2 regions of the Thermoclostridium stercorarium subsp. stercorarium DSM 8532 genome follow, and region 2 is predicted to be linked to the other one. Evidence: predicted binding sites of a transcription regulator. Region 2 holds the regulator's gene; the other holds the start of a gene.
The links. The regulator HrcA, encoded in region 2, represses chaperone genes, less so after heat shock. The targets are predictions, from matches to a motif close to TGTTAGCACTCNNNNNNNNNGAGTGCTAACA.
Positions count from the first base shown of each region.

Region 1: CST_RS10960 (co-chaperone GroES) is a predicted target of HrcA. The motif match lies at 6,287-6,317, and genes of this name have one in related genera.

Region 1 is NC_020134.1:2,531,438-2,540,819, reverse strand. It holds gene CST_RS10990 (ABC transporter substrate-binding protein) at 63-1,373, shown strand; gene CST_RS10985 (carbohydrate ABC transporter permease) at 1,521-2,435, shown strand; gene CST_RS10980 (carbohydrate ABC transporter permease) at 2,512-3,363, shown strand; gene CST_RS10975 (alkaline phosphatase family protein) at 3,501-4,646, shown strand; gene CST_RS10970 (hypothetical protein) at 4,676-4,978, opposite strand; gene CST_RS10965 (DUF434 domain-containing protein) at 5,322-6,035, opposite strand; gene CST_RS10960 (co-chaperone GroES) at 6,463-6,747, shown strand; gene groL (chaperonin GroEL) at 6,765-8,375, shown strand; gene CST_RS10950 (TetR/AcrR family transcriptional regulator) at 8,525-9,112, shown strand; gene CST_RS10945 (radical SAM protein) at 9,244-9,382, shown strand, end outside.
Region 2 is NC_020134.1:2,200,785-2,210,166, reverse strand. It holds gene hemW (radical SAM family heme chaperone HemW) at 1-172, shown strand, start outside; gene hrcA (heat-inducible transcriptional repressor HrcA) at 748-1,800, shown strand; gene grpE (nucleotide exchange factor GrpE) at 1,844-2,512, shown strand; gene dnaK (molecular chaperone DnaK) at 2,575-4,434, shown strand; gene dnaJ (molecular chaperone DnaJ) at 4,659-5,798, shown strand; gene prmA (50S ribosomal protein L11 methyltransferase) at 5,825-6,751, shown strand; gene CST_RS09490 (16S rRNA (uracil(1498)-N(3))-methyltransferase) at 6,736-7,509, shown strand; gene CST_RS09485 (response regulator) at 7,506-7,877, shown strand; gene CST_RS09480 (YicC/YloC family endoribonuclease) at 7,932-8,810, shown strand; gene remA (extracellular matrix/biofilm regulator RemA) at 8,845-9,129, shown strand; gene gmk (guanylate kinase) at 9,126-9,382, shown strand, end outside.

The sequences.
Region 1 (9,382 bases), 330 kb from region 2:
ACTAGACCTTGGGGGGTTTGGAAGAAAGGAATCTTCCCAAAATTGTCTGGAGGAGGTAGAGTATGAATAAGAAATTGGCAATCTTACTCGTCATTGTAATTGCTGTCTCAATGCTTGCAGGGTGTACGACAAATTCAGGCAATGAATCATCCACAGGAGGAAATGCGACAGAAAAAAACAACAATGCGGAAGAAAAAATTACACTTCGAATTTATGCCCAGTATTTTGATGATGACACCAAGGTACCGTATGATTACGCCGTGGAAGAACTGAAAAAGGCATATCCGAATGTAAAACTGGAACTTGAACCTCAGGCGCAGGATGACGGACAGAAACTGATGACTCTGGCTGCCACAGGCAACCTCCCCGATATTTATCAGGTTGGACTTGCACAGATTGAGAATTTTAAAAAGTCGGGAAATATCATGATCCTGAACGAGGTGGCTGAAAAAACAGGTTTTATTGACAAGGTTTATGAAAGTGCAAAAAACATTCTTTATAACGAAGACGGTAATATTTATGCATTTCCGTATGCAGGCAACGAATATGTTCTGTGGTATTACAACAAGGCATTGTTTGAACAGTACAAGGTGAAAGTACCAAAGACTTTTGACGATTTGCTGGAAGCTATAAAAGTTTTCAGGGAAAATGACATAATCCCCATGGCGCTTTTTGGAGCGGAAGGGTGGATTACGGTTGCGTTTTATGACTGCCTTGCAACCAGATGGGATGCCGGTGGAATTGCAAAACTTGACAACGGGGAAGCAAAGGCGTCAAATGAGGCATATGTAAATGCCGCAAAGACAATGCAGCAGTTGGTTAAGGCCGGACTGTTCTCAGACAGCGTAAATGTTACGAATTACGATCAGGCATCCGAACTGTTTCTGTCAGGCAAAGCAGCCATGTTCCTGAACGGACAGTGGTACATTCCCGATGCAACGAAAGCTTTGGGGGACAACGTTGACTGGATGTTTTATCCTTCTTATGACGAAGAATCCTACGAGGCCGGAAAAACTGTATGGTCAGGTGGCGGGGCAGCATCAGGCTATGCGGTAAACCCTTCATCCAAACATGCACAACTGGCGGCGGAAGTTGCGGCGTTTATTTCAGAGAAATACTGTGAAGCAAAAGTGAAATTACGTGGAATGCCGTTCGTTGCCCTAAAGGTGGATGTTGAACCTGAAACCGACTACGCTCCGATGACAAAAAAGCTTTTGGATCACATACCTAATATAACCAGTGTTACAAAATTTGACTGGCATCTTACCAATTCCCTGTTTAAAACAACCATTGAAGATCAGACCAAATTTTTACTTATTTCCGATTACAGTGTGGATGATTTTATCCGGGAAGTTGACAATTCCCTGAATTAGAATTTGGATTAAGCAAAGGGGGCTCTTCGAAACCGGGTGAAAGGCGATGCCGCCGATCACCCGGCAAAGAATCCCCGTTCTATGGATGACTGTCCTTTCATTAAAACCTTACTATAAATTACTATAAAATTCGGAAGGTGCATTCATTTGAGAAAATTCTACAGTAATCCTGTTGCAATAATACTGTTTATTTTACCGGCACTTACGCTTTTTATTATAATGATCCTATACCCGATAATCCAGGTTTTCGTGAAAAGCTTCTATGAATGGAATGGGATTGGAAGCGGTAATTTCATTGGTTTTAAAAATTACACAATGCTTTTCCGGGACACGGTTTTTTATATTGCGAACAAAAACGCTTTGATTTTTTCATCAGTCATTACGGTATTTCAGCTTGTACTCGGCAGCTTTTTTGCCTTTGCCCTGACAAACATGAAAATAGCAGGCAAAAATTTTCTGCGTGTCGCATATTTTTTACCGGTGGTTCTTTCTGTTACCGTTGTGTGTCAGCTGTGGCTTTCCATATATAACGCCGATTACGGCCTTTTGAACAATCTTTTTAAAGCCCTTGGGCTGAGATATCGACAGAAGTGGCTTTCAGAGACTTCGAAGGCAATCTATGCGGTTGCCTTTGTAAACGCATGGCAGTGGATGGGTTATCAGTTTGCGCTTATTATGGCAGGAATGAAATCCATTCCGGATTATTATTACGAAGCCGCAAAAATAGATGGCGCTTCACAATGGAAAACATACTGGCACGTCACTCTTCCTCTTCTTGCCGAAACCTACAAACTGAGCCTTATTGTGTCACTTACAGGCGGAATAAAAGCATTTTCCGAAATGTTTATCATGACCAAAGGCGGACCGGGGAATGCTACTTACACTTTGACATATATCATGTACAAGGCGGCTTTCAGGGAATACCGGTATGGATATGGAATGGCGGCTGCAAGTATTATGGTTTTGGAATGCCTTCTTGTTATTATAATCATCAACAGGTTGGTACGCCAGAGTGAAGATTTTTATAAACCCAGGAAGAATTTGAATTTTAAGGCCGGTTGAAAAATTTGCAGTATATGCTGATGGGGCAGGTGCCGGTTCCAATTTTTCATAAATTTGCTGCGAAAGGGTAGTGCAAATGATTGGATGGGGTAATGCAAAAAAAAATGTAACGTCAAGGATAATATTTAACGCTTTCTGCTGGATTTATGCGGTTGTGTCATTGTATCCCATTATTTGGCTGATATTCTATTCATTCAAAGACAATAACGAAATTTTTGTGACTAATCCGTTCGGCTTTCCGCGGGTATTTCGCTTTGAAAACTATGTAAGGGCCTGGTCGGAATACAGCGTACCGGTTTACTTCGGTAACAGTGTTTTTGTATCTTTTGCGACGGTGTTTCTTACCATCCTTTTGGCGTTGCCTTTCTCCTATGCGGTATCCCGGATGAAATGGCGAGGAAGGGAATTTGTAAGAATACTTGTTTCGGTTGGAATGTTTGTTCCTGTTCAGGCCATATTAATACCCGTGGCACGGATTATTAACGGCTTGAATTTGGGTTCCAGCAGATTTGGCCTGGTTTTGCCCTATACAGGCATTAACCTTGCCTTTGCCACCCTCGTGTATTATAGTTTTTTGGTTACTTTGCCCCCGGAATTTGAAGAAGCTGCATGTATCGACGGAGCAAGTGTTTATACATGCTTTTTCCGAATCATTGTACCCCTTGTGAAACCGGCTACCGCCACGCTTGTTATTTATATCTTTTTAAATGCCTGGAACGAGTTTATACTTGCCAACGTGTTAATTGTAAAAGAGCATTTGAAAACACTGCCGTTGGGAATATTGTTTTTCCAGGGCCAGTTTACCACCGACTGGGGTGCAATGGGAGCAACAATGGTAATGGCAAGTTTGCCGACAATAATTATTTACTGTCTGTTTAGCAAGCAGGTGGAAAAAGCCCTGACAATAGGCGGAGCAATAAAGGGTTAGAAATTTTAGTCAGTCCTGTGGCATTTAACAACATGACGAAAATTAAATAAAAGCGCTTGAATTTTTGAATTTTCCGGTGTATTATCCATAAATAACACATATAGATATATCGGGGATAAGTAATCGGGAGCGGAAAAATGAGCAAAATAATAAGGCCTGATTATGATAACTGTATATTAAATATTGTTTCTTCAATACTTAAACATTACGGGATAGACACCGGATATTCCACAATTGATTTACTCGACAATATTCTGCTTAAAAACTATAAGAATATTGTGCTGATGATTTTCGACGGAATGGGCGCGGATGTCCTTGAGAAAAATCTCAGGCCTGAAAGTTTTCTAAGAAGTAACATTAAACGCCGGGTAACGTCGGTATTCCCAAGCACCACCACTGCCGCAATGACCGCTTACTATTCAGGCTTGTCTCCCAATGAGCATGGATGGCTGGGGTGGTCGCTGTATTTCAAGGAATTTAACGGGTGCATCGACACTTTTACAAATCAGGACAGTTTTTCAAAAACGAATAACTATAGTCTGCATGCCGCTTATACATTAATGCCGTATAAAAGTATATTTCAGCTGATAGATGAGGCAAACGGTTCTGTTAAATCGTATACGGTAATACCTGAAAAAATCACCATGGCTGACGGACCGAACATTGAAGTAAGAATAAGTTCGGAGGAGAGTCTTTTTGACAGCATTTTGGAGCTGTGCAACAAAGAGGGAAGAAAATTTATTATGTCATACTGGCTCGAGCCCGATTCCACAATGCATGAAAAGGGTTGCTATACCGATGATGTAAAACTTTATATGCAAAAACTTGACGAACTGGTTTTGAAAATGCATAAAGAGCTAAACGATACAGTGGTCATTATTAGTGCCGATCACGGGCAGATTGATATAAACGGGGAAATATACTTGAACGAAATTCCGGAAATAGACGAATGCCTGGTTATGCCGCCTTCGATAGAGCCAAGGGCTGCATCGCTTTTTGTAAAACCCGGGATGGAAAAGGTTTTTGAGGAAAGATTCAAAAAATATTTCAGCGATGATTTTATTCTTATTCCAAGGGAAGTGGTGCTGAGCAGCGGCCTTCTTGGCAAGGGGAAACCGCACAAAAAGGTTGACGATTTTATAGGAAATTACCTGGCCTGCGCCGTGACCGGTAAGCTTTTGCGTTACAGAACACTTACTTCCCGGGAACCATATGTTTTCAAAGGCCATCATGCGGGCCTGACCGAGAAAGAAATGCTTGTCCCGCTTATAGTTCTGGAGTAATTTTAAATATAAAAACTTCTATAAAACGGTCAAACTATATACCGTTTACAGCTGTTGTATATAATTTCTCCGTTACTGTACTTTTGAGTCCTTTCCATAGTTTCAACCATTTCAAGGAATTCGGGTAAATGTTCTGAATTACAGTATTGTTTAAGTTCATGCAGGGTTGAGGCATGAAATTTTTTTATCTTAAAAATGTATTTCTTTATGATATCTGTTAAAGCCGTAAACCCAAATCTGTAATTTGAATTTTTAGTTTTGCATAATGACCCGGGGTTGAAACCGTGATTCAAAGATTTTTCGAAAGAAGTAACAAAGTTAACTTTTTGCATTATGTTCCCTCCATTCGTTTTTAACGTTTTTGATAAAACCATATATATAACGAATGGCATTTCCAAAGTGTTGTTCTAAGGTAAAATATCCCCCGTAACTTAAAGGAATTAACAAAAAATTTTATTAAATGCATGCCGGCGGATAATGAACAAAGTCTAAATGCAAATTCCAAAAGGACGGTCTTTTTTTGGAAAGACAAAGAAGAGAAATAAGTTAAAATAATACTTCCACAGCTTTATTTTGAGAAACAAAACTGAATTTGCGCGACAAAACGCAGTTTGCACTTTTATATTTTAATAATAGCGTTGCACCGACCAGAAAGCCCGTAACCGACGGCATATTTTAAGTCAGGTCTACAATCCATGTATTACTTATATAATTCTCTATTATTTCCCTTGCCAGGTTAAACCATCCCGTGCAGGAATCCAGGATTATAGCGTCAGACGTGACAACCCTGTTCATTTTCGAAAGCACCGTATCGGCATTCGGTACAAGTTCAACATCGACAGGAATATTCCAGTCATAAGAACATTCAATTATTTTTCTCCCAAGACGTCCGGAGTTTGAAACAGGGGCATCAAGATAAAAAATCGCTGCCTGTACCGAAAGGGCATTCAGACTTTTTCCAATCAGTTTCAGTGCCGTATCGGTCTTGTCTATTATCCTGTATGTTCCGTGAAGACCGGCAAGATCCCTCATAACTCCGTCCCTTCCCAGAATCACCGGACTTCCGGAAAGCGCAACTTCTAGCGTTATAATCAAATTAAATCCATCAATATAAATGCAGCCGTCTTTTGCGGTTTCAAGTGGGAGCATTGATTTTTTCCTTTTTTCAAATTTAACCGAGCTGGAAACAGATCTCTGAAGGGCAAGCCTTTGTCTTGCCGAAAAAAGGTAATGATTGGATACAAAAGGCAGCACCGTATCAAATTTGTAGCCTCTGTCAAGAAGCCACTGAATTTCATCCTGGGCTTTTTTAAGTTTTTCAACGGCTTCGTCTGAAAACCATCTGAAGTCGTTGGGATCAAATCCTCTTCTGGTTGTTTTTTTGCCCAAATTCATTTTCTCCTGATTTATTCAGAAAACATACCGGTTATAAATATAACATTTTAATTTTAAGTATAACTTAGTAGCCATTATTTAAGCAACTATGATGAATTGAACACTTAGAAAATTTTGCATAAATGGCATAGCATTATTTAGAAATCAAAAGATTTTTAAAAAAATCCCCAGATATTTAGGATAAATCCCCAATTTTCAGGTCCATTATTTATTGACTATGGGAGTTTAAAAAATACAATTATAGTTGTTAGCACTCGTTATGAGTGAGTGCTAAAAATTATAAAATTATCCGAATAAGTCCTTCTAATCCTCCTTTAAGGTTTTCCCCGTCTGTTTTATGAAAGGGGCGTTCAGTGTCTTATAGCAGCGAGGTAATACCTCACTCATAACAATAATAAGTTAAGAAGGAGTTGATTGGATTATGACCTTAAAGCCTTTGGGAACAAGGGTTGTATTAAAGGAGACAGAAGCCGAAGAAACCACAAAAAGCGGAATTGTTCTCCCCTCTAAGGCAAAGGAAAAAACATATATTGCAGAGGTAATTGCGGTAGGTCCCGGGGAGGTTAAGGACGGCAAAGAAATCAAAATGCAGGTGAAAGTCGGAGACAAAGTTCTTTACAGTAAATACGCGGGAACCGAAGTAAAAATTGATGACGAGGAATATTTGATTGTCAAACAGGATGATATTTTGGCAATTATAGAATAAAGGGAAGGTGACTTAATATGGCGAAAATCATAACATTTGATCTTGAAGCAAGAAAGGCTATAGAAGCCGGTGTAAATAAACTTGCAAATACCGTTAAGGTAACACTTGGGCCTAAGGGAAGAAACGTAGTTTTGGAAAAGAAATACGGAAGCCCTGTTATCACAAATGACGGTGTTACAATTGCCAAGGAGATTGAACTGGAAGATCCCTATGAAAATATGGGGGCTCAGCTTGTAAAGGAAGTAGCAAGCAAAACCAACGATATTGCCGGTGACGGAACCACAACGGCTACTTTACTTGCTCAGGCAATTGTAAGGGAAGGAATGAAAAACCTTGCTGCCGGTGCAAATCCGATTATTCTGAAGAGAGGAATTGACAAGGCAACCGAAAAGACCGTGGAGGTACTGAAGAACAACAGCAGAAAAATACAGGGCAGAAATGACATGGCTTATGTAGCTACAATTTCTTCCGGCGATCCTGAAATCGGAAACCTTATTGCAGAGGCAATGGAAAAGGTTACGGCAGACGGGGTTATTACAATAGAAGAATCCAAGACATCCGAAACATACATTGAATATGTAGAGGGAATGTCTTTTGACAGAGGCTACATTTCCCACTACATGGTGACCGACAGTGAAAAAATGGAAGCAGTAATTGACGATCCTTACATTCTGATAACCGACAAAAAAATCAGCAGTGCCCAGGATTTGCTGCCTGCGCTCGAGCTGATTGTTAAAAACGGCGGAAAACTCCTGATAATTGCCGAAGATGTAGAAGGAGACGCTCTGGCGACACTTATTGTCAACAAGTTAAGGGGTACATTTACCTGCGTTGCCGTAAAAGCTCCGGGCTACGGCGACAGAAGAAAGGAAATGCTACAGGATATTGCAATTTTGACAGGCGGACAGGTAATATCCGACGAACTTGGTTTGTCGTTAAAGGACATTAAGCTTGAATGGTTTGGTAAGGCAAAATCAGTAAAAGTTCAGAAAGAAAACACAATTATAGTTGACGGTGCAGGAGATCCGAAGAAGATTAAAGACAGAATTGAATCCATCAGAAAACAAATTGAGGAAACAACTTCCGAATATGATAAAGAGAAACTGAGCGAAAGACTGGCTAAACTTGCCGGCGGTGTTGCTGTAATCCGTGTAGGTGCCGCAACCGAAACAGAAATGAAGGAAAAGAAGTACAGGGTTGAAGATGCTCTTAACGCAACAAGAGCTGCAGTGGAGGAAGGTATTGTAGCCGGCGGCGGAACGGCACTTATAGATGCAATCCCTGAAGTTGAAAAATTTGTCAATACTCTTGAAGGTGACGAAAAGACAGGTGCAATGATTATTCTGAAGGCTCTTGAGGAACCCCTCCGTCAGATAGCTACAAATGCTGGGTTGGACGGTTCGGTTATTGTTGAGAGGGTTAAGAAGAGCGAAAAAGGCGTCGGCTTTGACGCAGTAAAAGAAGAATTCGTTAATATGTTTGATGCTGGAATTATAGACCCAGCTAAAGTTACCCGCAGCGCTTTGCAAAATGCTTCTTCAATCGCATCCATGATTCTGACAACCGAAAGCGCTGTTGCCGACAAACCCGAACCAAAGAATACAACTCCGGCAATGCCCGAAGAATAATGTATAGCACCTCCATAAATTGAGGCCTTGTTATTATAGTGGCAGGTTTTGCTTCGGCAAAACCTGCTATATCTACAATATGAGATTGTTCATACGAGGAAATTTGGTTTTTATTTAAAGAAGGTATTACCCGGTTCAGGAGAAAGATAATGGCGCGGTTTACACGGAAAGCAATAATACAGACGTTCCGTGAAATGCTTGAAAAAAGTCCGCTGGACAAAATCACGGTAACAAATATAATAGAGAGATGCGGAATCAATAGAAATACGTTCTATTACTATTTCCGTGATATATATGATCTGCTTGACTCTTTTTTCAAAGAGGAACTGGAAAAGGTTATAGAGGCAAATGCAAATGAGCCCCTGCAGAATTTGCTCAAGGCTGTTATGGAAATGGTAAGAGAAAACCGGCAGATTGTGTATCATATATTCAATTCACTGAACCGTGACCAGCTGGAACGTTATTTGTTTGATTCGACGAACAGACACATGTACGATCTGGTAAAAAAGGAAGCAGAGGGCCTGAATGTAACCGACGAAGATATCAGATACGTGGCCGAGTTTTATCAGTTTGCTTTTATGGGGCTGTTTCTCAAATATCTGTGGAATGATATGAAGCCCGATGTAGACGAGTACATAGACAAATTAAGTACAATTATGGAAGGAAATATACGGCGTGCCCTTGAGAACTGTTCAGACAAAAATAAGAATTTGTCTGAAAATCAGACAGAACTGTAAAAATGTTTAAAGTTTATTCAAAAGGGGAATTTTGTTCGATTTTTGAACAAAATTCCTCTTTTGTCTGTTGAGGGAGCAATCTTTAGCGGTTTAAACTTTATTTAGAGAAAATATATCAGGGAGGTACTGGTATGAATTTATCCGAAAAAGCGATAAAATTGGGCATGAAGGCAGTTTATAGTTATCTTGACAGAGATCCTACCGCAAATATTCCGAAAATATTGGACTGGCTTCTGGAACATGATATAGGCAAGGGAGTCACGAAACAGG
Region 2 (9,382 bases):
AAGCCTGAAGGACCTGGAACGGGAATTTGGCAGTGAAGCCCTGAAAAAATATGATGAGACAATAAGAATGCTGGTTGGAAAAAATCTTCTGTGCTTTGAAAATGACATGCTGAGACTGACAAGCCTGGGGCTGGATTTTGCCAATCAGGTGTGGGCTGAGTTCTTAATGTAATGAGGATAAACGTATGAATACTTTCTGTTTTGAAAAAAGCACTACAGGGTATATTTGCCTGTAAGGGCTTTTTTATTATTTCTTCATAAGAAATGTAATTTTTTAACCTTTCATTTGAGATGCCGAAAATTCCCGACAGCCCTGCAAATGGAATAGAATGAGGAAGCTGATTTAACAGAAATCGGTTATGCAGACCGGAAGCTTCCTGTTCACTCGTCGGCTAAAAGAACTCAACCTGAACAACAGGAATAATTAATGAATTTTGCGAATATATAAATACTTAACCTACCTCTTGACAAAAAAAAGACAGGGTGGTATTTTTATTATAGCGTTTAGCACTCAATTGAAGAGAGTGCTAATAAAATTTAAAAGGGATTTTTTGGTGAAGTATTAATAACATATTAATAATATCGCGTTTAAAGTATAAACCGGGTACAGTGGGTATATTATTTTTGTAGAACAGTACTTGCTGAAGTTTCATATATATAGATAGCATTAACCATGTGGATCACTGCAATATACAATAGCCCTTCATGGTTAAAGGTACAGGGCTATTGTATGGAGGTGAGTTTCATTTGGAAACAACGTTAAGTGAACGTAAAAAACAAATATTGAAAACGCTTGTCGATGATTATATAAGAACCGCGCAGCCGGTGGGGTCAAGAACCATTTCAAGAAAGCATGAACTTGGGCTGAGTTCAGCCACGATCCGCAATGAAATGGCTGATTTGGAAGAAATGGGGTATATTTCTCAGCCCCATACGTCTGCGGGCAGGGTTCCCTCCGATAAGGGATACCGTTTTTACGTCGATCATCTGATGCAGGTTCAGGCTCTTAAAATGGAAGAAATAAGGCAGATCAGGGACGCGATTGAGCGTAAGATCAATGAAATAAATACACTTATTCGCCGTGCATCGGATATAATATCCAGTATTACAGGGTATGCGTCGGTTGCGCTTTCTCCCAGCCTTTCAAAGGCGTCGTTGAAGTCGGTACAGGTATTGCCGGTGGATGAGAAAAAGTTACTGATAGTTATAGTGACGAGCGCCGGTGTTGTGAAAAACCACGTTATTCGTGTCAATAATGAAATAGAGATAAATCATGATGCGCTTACGATACTTACAAATTATTTGCAGAAAAAGCTGAACGGACTTATAATTGAGAATATTGAACTTCCACTTATTAATGACGTGCAGACAGAAACCGGTGTTTCGGACGAAATTATAGATCCGGTGATGGAAGGTTTGAAAAAATGCATGCAGGAAGCGGACGACACCGAGCTGATAATGAACGGTATTACAAATCTGCTGAATCATCCTGAATTCAGCGACGTAATAAAGGTTAAGGAATTGTTTGAACTGTTTAATGAACAGCACACCATAAAATCGTTAATGAGTGCTGCAATGAAAAAAGGGAAAATTAATGTACAGATTGGTATGGAAAACGAGCATGAAGTAATGCGGGACTGCAGTGTGGTTACCACCGTTTATAATCTGGGGGATACTGAGCTGGGGACGCTGGGTATAATAGGCCCCACAAGAATGTATTACTCAAGGGTTTTTTCCGCAATGAATTATTTGAGGAACCTGATTAACAGTGAAATACTCAGAATTATAAACGATGAGTAAATAGGTTTATCGTACTATTGATGGATGGAAGGATGAATAAAAAATGATGACAGATGAAAAAAATCTGGGGAAAAATGAGGATTTTGCCGATGAAAATCAGGAGGTAAAAGTGAACACCGAAGAAAACGCGACAAATGAAAAAAGTGAAATTCAAAATGACAAAGTTCAAAACGACGTTGTGGAAGAGAAACCGGCGAATGAAAGCGGACAGGCCGGAAGCGCCGGAAACGACGGTGATAACGGCGGCGAAAAAATGAGCAGAGAGGAAGAACTTCTTGTTCAGAAGGACAAGGAGATTAATGAACTGAAGGAATATCTGCAAAGACTTGCGGCGGAATTTGACAATTACAAGAAAAGGACGAGAAGAGAAAAAGAAAAAATTTATGCTTCATCGGTGGCAGATGTGGTCTCTGCTTTTCTCCCGGTTGTGGACAATATTGAAAGAGCGCTGCAGGCTTCGGAAGGAAGCCTTGAAAGCATTCGCGAAGGCGTTGTAATGATTCACAGGCAGATGATGGATGTATTGGCGAAGCTGGGAGTAAAACCCATTGAAGCAAAGGGTAAGAAATTCAACCCCGATTTCCATGAAGCCATAGCCCATATAGAGGATGAGAGCTATGGCGAAAATGAAATAGTGGAGGAATTCGTAAAGGGATATATATATAATGACGAAACCGTTATACGCCATTCGGTTGTAAAAGTAGCGAACTGAGTGACTTTCTTTGACCTTTCAATATATATAAATTTTATTTTGTTGTAATTAGGAGTGATTGTATGCCGAAAGTAATAGGTATAGATTTGGGAACGACCAACTCATGTGTTGCAGTTATGGAGGGAGGAGAACCTGTAGTTATCCCCAATGCCGAGGGAAACAGGACGACACCTTCCGTTGTTGCCTTTTCGAAAACCGGTGAAAGACTTGTAGGGCAGGTTGCTAAGAGACAGGCAATTACCAATCCCGAAAGGACAATTATATCTATAAAAAGGAAAATGGGGACAAACACAAGGATTAAAATTGACGATAAGGAATACACTCCCCCGGAAATATCCGCAATGATTCTTCAAAAGCTGAAAGCGGATGCCGAGGCTTACCTTGGTGAAAAGGTAACCCAGGCGGTCATTACAGTTCCTGCATATTTCAATGACGCGCAGCGTCAGGCAACAAAGGACGCAGGAAGGATTGCAGGGCTTGAAGTTCTGCGTATAATAAATGAGCCTACGGCTGCGGCTCTGGCTTATGGCCTTGATAAGGAACATGACCAGAAAATCCTTGTTTTTGACCTTGGTGGAGGAACATTCGATGTATCCATACTCGAAATAGGCGACGGCGTTTTTGAAGTGCTGGCTACCAGCGGAAACAACCATCTGGGCGGTGACGACTTTGACCAGAGAATTATAGACTGGATGGCTGAAGAGTTCAAGAAGGAAACCGGAATTGATTTGAGAACCGATAAGATGGCAGCGCAGCGCCTGAAGGAAGCCGCTGAAAAAGCAAAGATTGAATTATCTTCCGTTACCAGCACGAACATAAATCTTCCCTTTATCACCGCTGATGCCAGTGGCCCGAAGCATCTTGACATGACACTTACGCGTGCGAAGTTTGAAGAATTGATAGCAGACCTGATTGAAAAGACAATGGAGCCCACAAGAAGGGCACTGGAAGATGCGGGGCTTAGTCCGGCGGACATAGACAAAGTACTGCTGGTCGGAGGCTCAACAAGAGTTCCCGCGGTTCAGGAAGCCGTCAGGAAATATCTCGGCAAAGAACCTTTCAAAGGCATTAACCCTGATGAATGCGTGGCAATCGGTGCTGCCATTCAGGCTGCGGTGCTTTCGGGAGAAGTAAAAGATCTGCTGCTTCTTGACGTTACGCCCCTTTCACTCGGTATTGAAACCCTTGGCGGCGTGTTTACAAAACTGATTGAACGCAATACCACGATACCCACGAAGAAGAGCCAGATATTTACTACTGCCGCTGACGGACAGACCAGTGTTGATATCCGTGTATACCAGGGTGAAAGGGAAATAGCCGCAGAAAATAAACTGCTTGGTAATTTCCAGCTGACAGGTATACCTCCTGCGCCGAGAGGAGTGCCGCAGATAGAGGTTACTTTCGATATAGACGCAAATGGTATTGTTCATGTATCGGCAAAGGACCTCGGTACGGGTAATGAGCAGAAGATAACAATAACGGCATCTTCAAACCTTTCCGAGGAAGAAATTCAGAGAGCTATCAAAGATGCTGAAAAATACGCCGAAGAAGACAAAAAGAGAAAGGAACTCATTGAAGCAAAGAACAATGCCGATTCAATGATTTATCAGACCGAGAAAACGCTCAGAGAACTGGGCGACAAGGTTGATGCCGCCGACAAGTCAAGGATAGAAACCGAACTGAATAATTTGAGGGAAGTTGTCAAAGGCAACGATGCAGCAGCCATCAAAGCCGCAACAGAAAAACTTTCGCAGGCGTTTTATGCTGTTTCGCAAAAGCTGTATCAGCAAAATCCGGGTGCCGCAGGTGCCGCAGGAGCGGGCGGGTTTAACCCGAATGCCGCGGGGGGAACGGGCAGCGGCGGCGGTCAGGATGATGTGTACGATGCAGACTATAAAGTGGTTGACGATGACAATAAGTAACTTTTCCGAACCACTTTATAAATCCCCATAACCGACAGCAAATTACACTGACCGGTATTTCACGAAAAACGAGTCAAAGGTTTTCCTTTGACTCGTTAATTATGATTATGGGTATTGTTTTTCCCGCAAAACTTAGAGAGTTAGAAAATGTTGAAGGCTTATTTGAAGTATGTTATAATCGATAAGCTACTTTAGCAGACACAACGGCGGCAGGGGGTGATAGGGTGCCCGAACAGAAGAGGGATTATTACGAAATATTGGGAGTAAGCCGTGACGCTGATGAAAACGAAATAAAAAAGGCATACCGGAAACTTGCGAAACAGTATCATCCTGACTTGCATCCCAATGATAAGGAAGCTGAAGCGAAATTTAAAGAAATAAACGAAGCTTATGCGGTTTTAAGCGACCCCCAGAAAAGAAAGCAGTATGACATGTACGGCCATTCCGGCGTTGACGGAACAGGATTTGAAGGTTTCAGTGGTTTCGGAGGGTTTGATTTCGGCTTTGAAGACATTTTCGATACCTTTTTTGGAGGCTCGCCTTTTGGCAGGACTTCTCACAGAAGGTCGGCTCCCAAAAGGGGTAGCGATTTAAAATATACTCTTGAAATAAGCTTTACTGAGGCTGCATTTGGAACAACGAAAGAAATAAATGTTACAAGGATGCAGTTATGCAATGTGTGTGGCGGTTCGGGCTCAAAACCGGGTACAAGACCCGAAACATGCCGGTATTGTAACGGAACGGGTCAAATCAGGCATGTGCATGCCACGCCTTTTGGTCAAGTGGTGAATATGCGGACGTGTGAGTACTGCCACGGAGAGGGAACGGTAATAACCAATCCGTGCAGTGAATGCCATGGAAGCGGAAGAGTTAAGAAAACATCTAAAATCAGCATAAATATACCCGCAGGAATTGACAACGGGCAGACCATATCCCTGAGAGGTGAGGGCGAACCCGGGTTTAACGGCGGTCCTCCCGGTGACCTGTATGTCAATATCAGAGTTAAACCTCATCCAATTTTTTCAAGAGAAGGCTATGATGTAATCTGTGAAATACCCATTACCTTTACTCAGGCTGCTTTGGGCGCCGAACTGGAGATTCCGACACTGGAAGGCACAATGAAATTCACGATACCCGAAGGAACTCAGACCGGAACGGTTTTCAGGCTGAAAAACAAGGGAATTAAGCATCTGCGTTCCAATGCGAGGGGAGATCAGCTTATAAAGGTACATGTGGAAGTTCCTACAAAACTTTCGGCAAAACAAAAAGAACTGTTGAAGCAGTTTGCTGAAATCAGCGGTGATGAGGTATTTCAGCAGAGAAAATCATTTTTTGAAAAAATGAAGGAATATTTTAACAAATGAAATTTTTAAGAAGAGGGAGTTTTTCTGTGAAGTGGCTTGAAGTGGCGGTTACGGTGGATCCGGAATATCAGGAGATGGTTTCACAGGTTTTGCTGGACCAGGGAGTTCAGGGCCTTGAAATAGTGGATCCGTATGCATTCAGACAGGTTCTTGACGAGAACAGATACCTTGATTATGCCGACGACGGATTAATTGAAAGTTACGGTGAAAAAGTTATAATTAAGGCTTATTTCAGCACCGACAGAGACGCGGAAAAACTGAAAAGTACTCTGAATGATGAGTTCATGCGTTTTTTGGGCCTGATTCCGGGTTATACGCTAAGAATACGTGATGATTCCGAGTGGAAGGATAACTGGAAAAAATATTATAAGACTTTTAAAATATTCGAAAGGGTTGTAATTAAACCAACCTGGGAAGACTACAGTAAAACGGGCGACGAAGTGATTGTGGAGCTGGAACCCGGAATGGCCTTCGGAACAGGGACTCATGAAACAACGCGGATGTGTGCGGAATTTCTTGACGAACTTGTAAAAGGGAATGAAAAAGTTCTGGATTTGGGCTGCGGAACCGGAATTCTGGGTATTATCGCCGCGAAACTCGGAGCGTCGGAAGTCACCTGTGTTGACATAGACGACGCCGCGTATAAAGCATGTATCGAAAATGTCCGAAAGAATCATGTTTCGGATAAAGTGCGCGTAGTATTGGGAGAACTGAAAAATATTGAAACCGAAAAGTACGATATTATAGTTGTCAATATCATTGCCGACGTAATTTTGTCATTGCTGCCCGAATTCAGGAAATACAGCGTTCCTGAAACCAAAATACTGTTGTCGGGTATAATTGCGGACAGGAGAGACGAAATAGCAAATGCCGTAAAAGAGCATGGTTATTGTCTGGTAACCGAAAAAAAACAGGGAGAATGGGTGGCAATGCAGATATGCACAGATTTTTAGTTTCACCTGAATCGATAAAAGATAATACAGTATATATTACCGGAGAAGATTTTAAACATGTGGTGCAGGTGTTAAGGTTCAAAGCGGGTGATCGTATACTGGTGTTTGACGGCACAGGGCTGGAATACGAAACAGAACTTGTATCGGTAGAAAAGGGAAAGGTAACAGGAAAGATAGTAAAGGCATATGCACCCGATACCGAAGCGAAAAAAACAGTAATTCTTTTTCAGGGAATGCCGAAGACCGACAAAATGGAGCTGATCATTCAGAAAACAGTGGAATTGGGAGTAAGCCGGATAGTTCCGGTGTATACCAGGTACTCCGTGGTCCGGGAAAAGGACGGAAAAATTGAAAGTAAACTTGATAGGTGGAACAGAATTTCCAGAGAGGCATGCAAACAATCACGGCGTGTTCTTGTACCGAGAGTTGAAAGGCCTGTTGACTATCACCAGGCTTTAAGAATGTGGAAGGAAATTGAATCAAATGAAAGCGCAGCTTGCTCTCTGGCGGTTTTCTGCTATGAGAATGAGGACAAAAATTGTTTTAAAGAGTTGCTTAAATGTTATAATATAGACTATATTAGAGCCGTAGGGATTTTTATCGGTCCCGAAGGCGGTTTTTCAGAAGAAGAAGTTCAGCTTGCTAAAGACTATGATATAATTCCGGTAGGCTTGGGGAAGAGAATTTTAAGGACCGAAACCGCTGCAATAGCAGTTTTATCCATTATAATGCATGAAATGGGAGAAATGCGCGTATGACGAAAGTATCATTTGTAATTGTTGATGATGCTATTTTTATGAGAACTTTGCTCCGTAAACTGATAGAGGAAATTGATGGTTATACTGTTGTTGCTGAAGCTTCCAATGGAAAGGAAGCAATAGAGGCGGCACAGAAGTATCAACCTGACATTATGACACTGGATATAACAATGCCCGAAATGGACGGAATAATGGCGCTTCCGAAAATCGTGGAAGTGAGCCCGAAAACACGGGTGATTGTTGTTTCGGCTATGGGGCAACAGTCCATTGTTATCGATGCAATTAAAATGGGCGCGAAAGATTTTATTGTAAAGCCTTTTGAGAAGTATAAGGTTTACCAGACCATACAGAATGTGCTGGCGCTTTAGTAAGAATATTTTTATGGACGTTATAAAGCGCCTTAAAAGTATTGGAGGATAAAAATGATTAGGAGCATGACCGGATATGGTTATTATAAATACCAGGACGAAAATGTCAGTATGGATGTTGAAATAAAAACGGTTAACCACAGATACTGTGATATATATATACGAATGCCGAAACAGCTAAGCTGTTTTGAAGACAAAATTCGCTCACTGATCATGAGCCGCATTCACAGAGGTAAAGTGGATGTGTTTCTGAACTGGGAAAACCTTGGAGAAGGTGTTAAAAAAGTAATACTCGATAAAAACCTCGCAGTTGAATACTATAATGCAATGACTCAGCTGTCCGAAGAGCTTCAGCTGAAGGATGACATTACGACATCGGTCCTGGCGAGATTTCCTGAAATACTCAGAATAGAAAAGAAGGAAGAAAATTCCGAACGGGTTTGGGCCATCCTTGAGCAGGCGGTTAATGAGGCCCTGAACCTTTTGGTCGCAATGCGCGAAGCCGAAGGTGAAAAACTGAAGGAAAGCCTTGTTGAAATGTGTAATAACATAGAAAATTACCGTTTGAAGATAAAAGAACGTGAACCACTGGTGATTGCTGAGTACAAGGAAAGGCTTTCAGCAAGGATTAAGGAACTTTTGGACAGCGATGTCGTGGACGAATCAAGACTTGCAATGGAAGTGGCCATTTTTGCGGACAAATGCAGCATTAATGAAGAATTGGTTCGTTTAAGAAGTCATTTGGATCAGTTCCTGGATATTTTGTCTATGGACGGACCGGTAGGAAGAAAACTGGATTTCCTACTGCAGGAAATGAACAGGGAAGTAAACACGATAGGTGCCAAGTCCAGTGATTTGGATATTACAAAAAGCGTCATTGAGTTAAAGAGTGAAATAGAAAAGCTGAGAGAGCAAATACAAAATGTTGAATGAACTATAAATTATCTCTTAATATGGAGGAGTAGACATGAAGCTGATAAATGTAGGTTTCGGAAACATTGTAGCTGCGAACAGGATTATTGCGATAGTAAGCCCTGAGTCGGCGCCGATTAAGAGGATTATTCAGGAAGCAAGAGATCGTGGCATGTTAATCGATGCAACCTATGGCAGAAGAACTCGAGCGGTAATAGTGACTGACAGCGATCATATTATTCTTTCCGCCGTTCAGCCCGAAACCGTAGCCCACAGGCTTGGAGGCAAGGTAAATGATGCGGTGGTTATAGGTGAAGAAGAGCAGGAGGTTAACGAATGAATCCCGGTCTTTTGGTAGTTGTGTCAGGACCTGCGGGGGTTGGAAAAGGTACGGTTGTATCCCGCGCACGGGAGAAGAATGGAGACATTGTTTTTTCTGTGTCGGTAACCTCACGTCTTCCAAGACCGGGGGAAAAAGACGGACAGAATTATTTTTTTGTTACCCGTGAGCGTTTCGAGGAAATGATCAGAAACGGCGAGTTGCTGGAATGGGTTGAATATTGCGGTAATTATTACGGTACACCGAAAGCGTA